Regions from separate parts of the Megasphaera vaginalis (ex Bordigoni et al. 2020) genome, predicted to be linked through region 1. Evidence: riboswitches for the same ligand, from Rfam matches in the RefSeq annotation. Region 1 holds a riboswitch; each other region holds the start of a gene.
What was found. Region 1 has a riboswitch for S-adenosylmethionine ahead of metK (methionine adenosyltransferase). Riboswitches for the same ligand answer to the same signal wherever they lie in the genome.
Positions count from the first base shown of each region.

Region 2: it holds a riboswitch for S-adenosylmethionine, as region 1 does, so the genes downstream of both, C0977_RS04385 (methionine ABC transporter ATP-binding protein) here and metK (methionine adenosyltransferase) in region 1, are expected to answer to the same signal.
Region 3: it holds a riboswitch for S-adenosylmethionine, as region 1 does, so the genes downstream of both, C0977_RS06700 (branched-chain amino acid transport system II carrier protein) here and metK (methionine adenosyltransferase) in region 1, are expected to answer to the same signal.
Region 4: it holds a riboswitch for S-adenosylmethionine, as region 1 does, so the genes downstream of both, C0977_RS10075 (MetQ/NlpA family ABC transporter substrate-binding protein) here and metK (methionine adenosyltransferase) in region 1, are expected to answer to the same signal.

Region 1 is NZ_OEQB01000001.1:39,038-41,236, reverse strand. It holds gene coaBC (bifunctional phosphopantothenoylcysteine decarboxylase/phosphopantothenate--cysteine ligase CoaBC) at 1-573, shown strand, start outside; SAM riboswitch class I at 749-851, shown strand; gene metK (methionine adenosyltransferase) at 902-2,092, shown strand; gene priA (replication restart helicase PriA) at 2,158-2,199, shown strand, end outside.
Region 2 is NZ_OEQB01000003.1:36,576-38,774, reverse strand. It holds gene C0977_RS04390 (methionine ABC transporter permease) at 1-380, opposite strand, end outside; gene C0977_RS04385 (methionine ABC transporter ATP-binding protein) at 361-1,404, opposite strand; SAM riboswitch class I at 1,482-1,577, opposite strand; gene hpf (ribosome hibernation-promoting factor, HPF/YfiA family) at 1,752-2,199, shown strand, end outside.
Region 3 is NZ_OEQB01000004.1:189,819-192,017, forward strand. It holds gene C0977_RS06690 (DNA polymerase IV) at 1-152, shown strand, start outside; gene C0977_RS06695 (hypothetical protein) at 183-470, shown strand; SAM riboswitch class I at 926-1,028, shown strand; partial or broken gene C0977_RS06700 (branched-chain amino acid transport system II carrier protein) at 1,102-2,199, shown strand, end outside.
Region 4 is NZ_OEQB01000009.1:17,746-19,944, reverse strand. It holds gene metF (methylenetetrahydrofolate reductase [NAD(P)H]) at 1-385, opposite strand, end outside; gene C0977_RS10075 (MetQ/NlpA family ABC transporter substrate-binding protein) at 486-1,319, opposite strand; SAM riboswitch class I at 1,400-1,494, opposite strand; gene rhaD (rhamnulose-1-phosphate aldolase) at 1,634-2,199, shown strand, end outside.

The DNA.
Region 1 (2,199 bases):
ATGGGATTTGCCGTTGCCAAAGCGGCCATGCTGGCCGGCGCCGATGTGACTCTCGTCGCGGCTCCGTCAGCTTTGCCGGCGCCGTTAGGCGTGCATCGCATCGATGTCGGCACGACACTGGAAATGCAGGCCGCTTGCGAGGAGATTTACGATTCCGTCGATCTGGTCGTCAAGGCAGCGGCAGTTGCCGATTATCGCGTTGCCAGGCCGGCGGAAAATAAAATTAAGAAATCGTCGGAAACGTTGACTGTGGAACTGGCTAAGAATCCTGATATTCTGTATGGGTTGGGACAGAAAAAAACGCATCAGGTACTGATCGGTTTTGCCGCTGAAACGACCAATGTCATCGAATACGGTATGGGTAAGTTGAAGAAAAAGAACCTCGACATGCTTGTTGCCAATGATGTCAGCGTCGCCGGCGCCGGGTTTCAGGGGACGACGAATATAGCGACCTTTTTGTTCCCTGACGGGCGCAGCGAGGCGATGGAAATGATGAGCAAGTTTGAATTAGCGCAAAAGATCATCAGCGCCGGCGCCGCTTTGGTCGCTGCGAAAGAAAGCGCTGAGGCGTAAAATAAAAACGTGGAGGCGAGGATACTTTAGGCAAGCCGCAAAGTGTCCTTGTCTGTGTCGTTTGACGAGACTGGAAGGCATGATTTTCATGCGCTTGCGATATAGGAAAACGACGGCGATCTATTGCTTTTTTTTCGTCCTTATTCTATAATACTAAGTACCGTAAATTACATATGTTCCATCAAGAGTCGGCAGAGGGATTGGCCCGATGACGCCGCAGCAACCTTCACTATTGAAAAGGTGCTAATTCCAACAGTGCTTTCACTGGAAGATGGGTAACAAGAACCCCTCTTTTGCAGAGGGGAATTTTTTTACAGGAGGAATGGTAATGGTAAAAAATCGTGAATTTTTCACATCCGAATCCGTAACAGAAGGACATCCCGACAAAATAGCTGACCAGATTTCCGACAGCATTCTGGATGCCATTTTGGCAAAAGATAAACATGCCCGCGTAGCCTGCGAAACGCTGATTACCACAGGAATGGTGCATGTCGTAGGAGAAATTTCCACCAATTGTTATGTCGATATTCCCCATATTGTCCGTGAGACGATACGCGGCATCGGCTACACCCGTGCCAAGTACGGTTTTGACTGCGATACCTGCGGTATCCTTGTCTCTTTGGACGAACAATCTCAGGATATTGCCATGGGCGTTGACGAGGCCCTTGAAGCCAAGGCCGGCAACGGCGAACAATTCGACGCCATCGGCGCCGGCGACCAGGGCATGATGTTCGGTTATGCGACCAATGAAACGGACGAGTACATGCCGCTGCCGATCTCACTTGCTCATCGTTTGGCTCGTCGCCTGGCAAAAATCCGCAAGGAAGACGTGCTGACCTATCTCCGTCCTGACGGCAAAACGCAGGTCACCGTCGAATATGAAGACGGCAAACCCGTACACATCGACACGATCGTCATCTCGACGCAACACAGTCCGGAAGTGACGCGGGAACAGATAGAAAAAGATCTGATCGAAAATGTCATCAAACCGGAAATTCCCGATGGACTGTTCGATGAAAAGACAAAGCTCTTTATCAATCCGACGGGCCGTTTCGTCATCGGCGGTCCGCAAGGTGATTCCGGGCTGACTGGACGCAAAATTATCGTCGATACCTACGGCGGTATGGCGCGCCACGGCGGCGGCGCCTTTTCCGGCAAGGATCCTACGAAAGTGGACCGTTCCGCTGCTTATGCCGCCCGTTATGTGGCTAAGAACATCGTTGCGGCAGGCCTTGCCGATAAGTGCGAAATCCAGCTCGCTTACGCCATCGGCGTGGCTCATCCCGTCTCGATCCATGTGGAAACGTTCGGTACCGGTCACGTCGACACGGACACGATTGTCGCCTTGATCCGCAAACACTTCGATCTGCGTCCGGCAGGCATCATTGAAATGCTTGATTTGCAGCGTCCGATCTATAAGCAGACGGCCGCTTACGGCCATTTCGGCCGGAACGATCTTCATCTGCCTTGGGAGCAGCTGGATAAAGTGGCTGTACTTCGCAGTGAAGCTGGTTTATAATTATCATATCGTACGGTCAAAGGGAGACGAGAGTCTCCCTTTCTTTGTTACCGGGAGGAATGAAAATGATTGCTGACATTATTATCAACATTACGGCAAAACGATTG
Region 2 (2,199 bases), on a different contig from region 1:
CCCATGGATTGCGCCGCTTCAATGAGTCCGAAGTCGACGTCGCGGATCGAGGTTTCGACGAGGCGGCTGAGAAAAGGAATTGCGACGATCGTCAGCGGGACACAGGCTGCTAACGTGCCGATTGAAGTGCCGGCAATAATACGGGTCAACGGGATGATGGCGACCATGAGAATAATAAACGGCACGGAACGGACAATATTGACGACAGTGCCGAGAATACGATTGATGAAACTGTTTTCCAGAATATGGCCTTTCGATGAAGTGACCAAGGTGACGCCGAGAGGGATGCCGATCAAAGAGCCGATGAACGTCGCTACACAAACCATGAATACCGTTTCTTCTATGCCTTGCGTCAGTAATTTAATGATTTCCGGGGACATAACCTAAAACCTCGCTTTCAATGGGTAATTCCTTGATGTATGAAAATGCTGCCGTTTGTGTTTCCATGTCGCCCATGATGACGATGACGAGATACCCGAAGGGCTCGTCCTGGATATAGTCGATGTCGCCGTAGAGGACGCTGACGGCGGCATTTGATTTTTTGGCGATATTCATCACGACCGGATCTTTCGTAATCTCGCCTTTGAAGCGAAGGCGCACGAGCATATTGCGGTCAGGCGCCGGTTGGTCGCTGATGCCCATTTTACGGATTCCCTCGGGGATTTCCGTATTGATAACGGATTTGACGAAGTCCTGCATCGTTTGTGATTGCGGGGCCGTAAAAATATCGACAACCCGCCCTTGCTCCTTAATAACGCCGCCTTCGATAACGGCGACGCGGTCACAGATTTCTTTAATGACCGCCATTTCATGCGTGATCAGGACAATCGTAAGGTTCAGGCGTTTGTTGATATTCTTCAACAAATCGAGGATCGATTTCGTCGTTTGCGGATCGAGGGCCGATGTGGCTTCATCGCAGAGGAGAATTTTTGGATCGCTGGCCAGGGCCCTGGCGATGCCGACGCGTTGTTTCTGGCCGCCAGATAATTGGGACGGATAATTGTATTGGCGGTCCGTCAGGTCTACGAGATCAAGCAATTCATCGACCTTTTTTTTGATCACCTCTTTTGAGGCTCCGATCAATTCGAGGGGGAAAGCAATGTTGTCAAAAACCGTACGTGAAGACAGGAGATTAAAATGTTGAAAGATCATGCCGATGTTTTTTCTTTCCCGGCGCAACTGGCTGTCGTTCATTGCCGTCAGCTCTTTGGTATTGATAATGACTTTGCCGCTCGTCGGTTTTTCCAGCATATTGATGCAACGCACCAACGTTGATTTACCGGCGCCGCTCTTGCCGATGATGCCGAATATCTCGCCGTCTTCGATCGTCAGATCAATGCCGTTTAAGGCGGTGACCTTCGCCTTGTCGCCGTAAGTTTTGGTGATATTTTCCAGGATAATCACGGTATCAGCTCCTTAAAACACAGTTTGTAAAATAAAAAAAGCCGTCAACAGTTGACGGCGCACCAGAACTAAGCTCATGTCATCTGTCGGAATCTCCGATGGAATTGGCACCTTCCCGAGTGGGGGTTGCCGCAGCTTCATAGGGCCAGTCCCTCTGCTGCTCTGGATGAACAGTATATTATGCTGTTGCCGTTTATCTTATCATGAACGGGAAATGATGTCAAACGGGAGTTGCCGTTTATTGCAAAACTTTCACAGCAGGAATTTGCATGTCGCTGTTGAATATATAAAATATAAGGGGAAATACGGTGCAAGCTTTATTTCCTTTATGAAAGGAAGGGATTTTTATGGCAGCAGTTGTAAGAGGTAAGAATATTGAAATTACTCCGGCATTAAAGGAGTACGTACTGAAGCATGAGAAAAAGGTTACCAAGTATTTCGATAGCGAAGTGAATTTGCAGGCCGTTCTTTCTATTGAAAAAGACACTAAAATTGCTGAACTTACAGTCAAGGTCGACGGCGTCGTGCTGCGGGTTGTAGAACGTAATGACGATATGTATGCCGCAATTGATCTCGGCTTTGACAAGATCGTGCGTCAGATTCATAAATATAAGACAAAAATTGCGCGCCGCATGAAGGGCGATTCCTTCCATGCCGCGTTGGTAGAAGGCCCTGACGCTCCGGAAGAAGAATTTGAAGTTGTCAGAACCAAGAAATTTGCCGCACGGCCGATGGATGTGGAAGAAGCAATTCTGCAAATGAATCTCGTCGGTCATGATTTCTTCGTTTTCCTCA
Region 3 (2,199 bases), on a different contig from region 1:
TGCAAATACAGGGCGATCTTTTTTCTGACGATGCGGAAACACAGGAAAAGGTGACGGCGGCGATCGACAGACTGCAGGAACGGTTCGGCAGACAAGCGATCATGAAGGGGTTTCTTTGGGAATTATCACAAGATAGAGAGACGAGAAAATAAACAGTCAGCAACTGAAGGAGGTTTTTTACGATGGCCATATACAAAATAGCTGCGCATACGGGAACGAATGATAACGGGTATATTCAATACGATGCAGATACACGGACCGTACAGGTTCATCTTTGTAATGACGAGATCAACCGAAAGGTTTACGAGTACCTGACGACCTGCCAGACGCTTCACAACTATGTCGATCTGTCTTTTTTCGAGACGATCAAAGAACGGCCTGTCGCCAGTTGGGAAACGATGCGATTGGCGCTGGCGAAGGTCTGGATGGAACTGGGTGTGCATATTGATTGGAGCCGCAAGGTAGATTGATTTTTTCGTCATATGCCACATGTTATGCACAAATTACACACAATCTTGGCGCCTGTCTGTGTATAGGCTTTAAATGCCCTGTTTTTCGCCGCTTTTTCTCCTTCTTTTCGAGACGAGATACCGCTTAAATTGTGGATAACTCAGATATCTCCAGGCGGAAAGAGCCGTGGCTTATCTCCTGCTATTCGCATATTGGAGAGGATAAGGCGGAATCTTGACGGAAGGCGAAACGGCTGTGTACAGGTGTTGTGATTTTGTGTATAAGTTATCCTGAAAAGGGTAAATTTTGTGTGAAGAATTGTACAAATGGCGTAATTACGCCATTTTTTACAGCTGTTTTGAGCCGGTTGTCCACATTTTGGTCATGGGAAACGGCTGGTGCGAGAACGTGCACGGAAAAGGATAGGCTTGACGGGGGAGCATTTTCGGTATATAGTGAAGAAGTCTCATTACAATATGCATCTAGAGCAGCTGAGGGACTGGCCCGACGACGCTGCGGCAACCTTCCGGAAGGAAAGGTGCCAATTCCAGCGCCACGGCGATGGCGACAGATGACAATAGGGGTTTTGCAGGTGCGTCATCGTTATGATGACGCATTTTTTTGTGCAATCATTCGTTAGGGGGAATCGTCATGATTGAAACGAAAACACTTGCCGGCCGAACGGTGCGGCTACGAGACGTTTTTATTCTCGGATTTGCTTTTTTTGCGACGTACTTCGGCGCCGGCAATCTTATTTTTCCGCCGCAGTTGGGCTTGAGCAGCGGGACCGCTTTTCTTCCGGCACTGCTCGGGCTGTCCTTGTCAGGCATTCTGTTGCCTGTGTTTGCGCTTCTGGTTATTAACCGGTGCGGTGATGTGCGGCGTCTTACGGCACATGTCGGCAAGCACACGTATCATATCTTATTAACGTTGCTGATGATTATCTGTACCTTTGTTTCCATTCCGCGGACTTGCGCGACGGCCGTTCAGCTTGGCGTACAGGGGAATTTTCCCGATCTGCCTTTTACTGCCGGCGTGCTGATTTATTTTGCCGTCGCCTATTTTTTTACCTTTGATGAAGGCAGCGTTTTTGATAAGATGGGCAAATATTTGACTCCGATATTGGCGTTGATCCTCATTGTTGTCGGTGCGGCTGGCATCTTTTTTCCCTTGGGGACGCCGGCAGATCCCGTTGTGGAGAATGCTTTTGTCAATGCTTTCTTGGGCGGATATAATACCGGTGACGTTCTGGTCAGCTTCATCATGGCTTCCTTGTTTATCGGTGCCGTCGAGGCCAAGGGGTATACGACGCGGAAATCGCGCAATGAAGCGATGGTGTTGTGCGGCCTGATTACGGTTATTCTGCTTCTGGTTATTTATGGCAGTCTTCTTTATATGGGGGCCTGTGTCAGCGGAGATTACGAACAGTCCATTGGCCGTGCCGCGTTACTTGTCGCCATTATTCAGCGCGCTGTCGGCGGGAAGGGTGTCGTATCGTTTTTTCGTTATCGTGACGGCGGCGGTATCGGCGGCAACGGCGCTTTTGGGCGTTGACGGCATCGTTACGTATATCGGGTGGATCTACAGCATTTCCTATCCGCCCGTACTGGCATTAATGGTCTTGGGGACGTTTGCCAAGGTCATTCCCAATGACGGCGCGTATAGAGGGGCGACCTATTTGGTCGTTATCTATGCGTTGCTTGAAGCGTTTCCGGGCCTTAGCGGCATGGCAGCCGCTAAGGTCATTGT
Region 4 (2,199 bases), on a different contig from region 1:
TGAAGCGGATCAGATCAATGGCGTGAGGAAAGACGGCGGCCGGTTCAAGTCCGGGAACGCTGTCGCCGCGGAGCGCCAGGAGATTGGTAATACGCCGTTGGCGATAATCATTGAGTACGGCAAGTACCTCTGCGGCGGTCAGGTTTAGGCAAGTCAGGTGGGGGACGGCGGTCAGCTTGCAGTCGGTTATGATTTTTTCTGCGACTTCCGCTGTTCGCGTTCCGCCTTGCCCGTTGGCACCGCAGGTGACGCTGATGAAATCGGGCTTTAATTCGCTCAGTTCACGCAGGACGGCGATCATCGGTTCAAGCGGCGAAGCCGCTTTGGGCGGGAAGACTTCAAGAGAAAATGTTTTTCTGTCAGGAAATGAGGGGCTGGCGGTCATAGGCTGTCTCCTTTATGATGAATTGAAACGACTGATTGTATGTACAGTATGAAAGAAAGACCGGAATTTTTCAAGAGAATTCCGGTCTTTCTGCGGCGCGTTAGAAACTCGGTAAAATGGCTCCCTGGTATTTGTCTTCAATGAATTTTTTCACTTCCGGAGACTGGAGCGCTTTGATCAATTTCTGGATTTCCGGCCGCGATTCATCGCCTGCGCGGATTGCCAGAATATTGGCGTACGGCGAATCCTTGGATTCCAGGAAAAGGGCGTCTTTCAGCGGATTCAAACCGGCTTCCATGGCGAAATTCGTATTGATAACGGCAATGTCGACATCGTCGAGGGAGCGGGGAACTTGTGCGGCTTCAAGTTCAAGGAATTGGAGATTTTTGTCGTTGCCGACGATATCTTGCACTGTAGACGCAATGTTGCCGCCGTCTTTCAAGGTAATCAATCCGGCGCTTTGCAGAATGAGGAGCGCGCGGCCGCCATTGGACGGGTCGTTAGGAATGGCCACCTTGCCGCCTTGCGGTACGTCTTTCAGATCCTTGATCTTATGGGAATACACGCCCATCGGTTCGACGTGGACTTTTCCGGCTGAGACGAGTTTTGTGCCGTGTTCGCTGTTGAATTTATCCATAAACGGCACGTGCTGATGGAACGTTGCATCGAGTTCGCCGTCGGCCAACGCCAGATTCGGTTTGACATAGTCCATAAATTCAACGATTTTCAAATCGATGCCTTCTTTAGCCAGAAGCGGTTTGATTTCATTCAGGATTTCGCTGTGCGGTACCGGTGTGGCGCCGACGGTGATCGTCGTATTCTTCGTGCTTTCCGTACCGCCTGCCGGTGTGCTGCTGCCGCAGCCGCCTGCTAATACTGCCAACGACAGAAGTGCTGCCGTCGCTAATAAAGATAATTTTTTGAAATGGTTCATTTAACGGATTCCCCCTTTGGTAATGTATAGCGGAAGTCAATAAAAAAGCCTCTTTCCGAAAGAAGAAAGAGGGTACCGTTTCTTTATCTCTCGGAATTGCTTCCGCAGGAATTGGCACCGTATTACCGGTTGCCGGGCTTCATAGGGCCAGTCCCTCCGCCACTCTGGATAAAATGTATGAACTTGTTCGCTTGTCATTCTACTAGGAAAAGGAATCATTGTCAAGAAAGAGGATAGATTTTTTGCGGCAAAATTGTAGACGCGGAGAAATCCCTGTGCTATTCTGAAAAGACATGAATGATGAGGAGGAACGAATGATGGAAGTATTGCACGAGTCCTTTGTGAGAGACTGCATTCATATGGCGGAAGAAGCGAATCAGCGCGGCTGGCATGAACGAAACGGCGGTAATCTCAGCTATCGTTTAACGGCGGCGGAAGCGGCTGCTTGCCGTGCGGGCTTCGGTACGAAACGGAACTGGCTGCCTTTGACGATGCCGCTTCCGGTGTTGGGCGGCGATTTCTTTCTTCTTACGGGCAGCGGCAAATACATGAGCAAGGTTGCTGCCGCTCCGGAAGAGTGCCTCGGCATTATTGAGCTGGCAGCCGACGGCGGCAGCTATGCCGTCCGTTGGGGGCTGGAAAAGGGCGGTAACGTGACCAGTGAGCTGCCGACGCACCTTCGGACACAGGCGTTGAAGAAGAGACGGGATGCAAGTCGCAACCGCATTGTTTACCATGCGCATCCGGCAAATCTGATCGCCTTGACGTTCGTCGTTCCCATTGACGATGCCGCCATTACGAGGGAACTGTGGGAAGCGGATATTGAAAATCCCCTCGTTTTTCCCGAAGGTATCGGTATCGTACCTTGGATGGTGCCCGG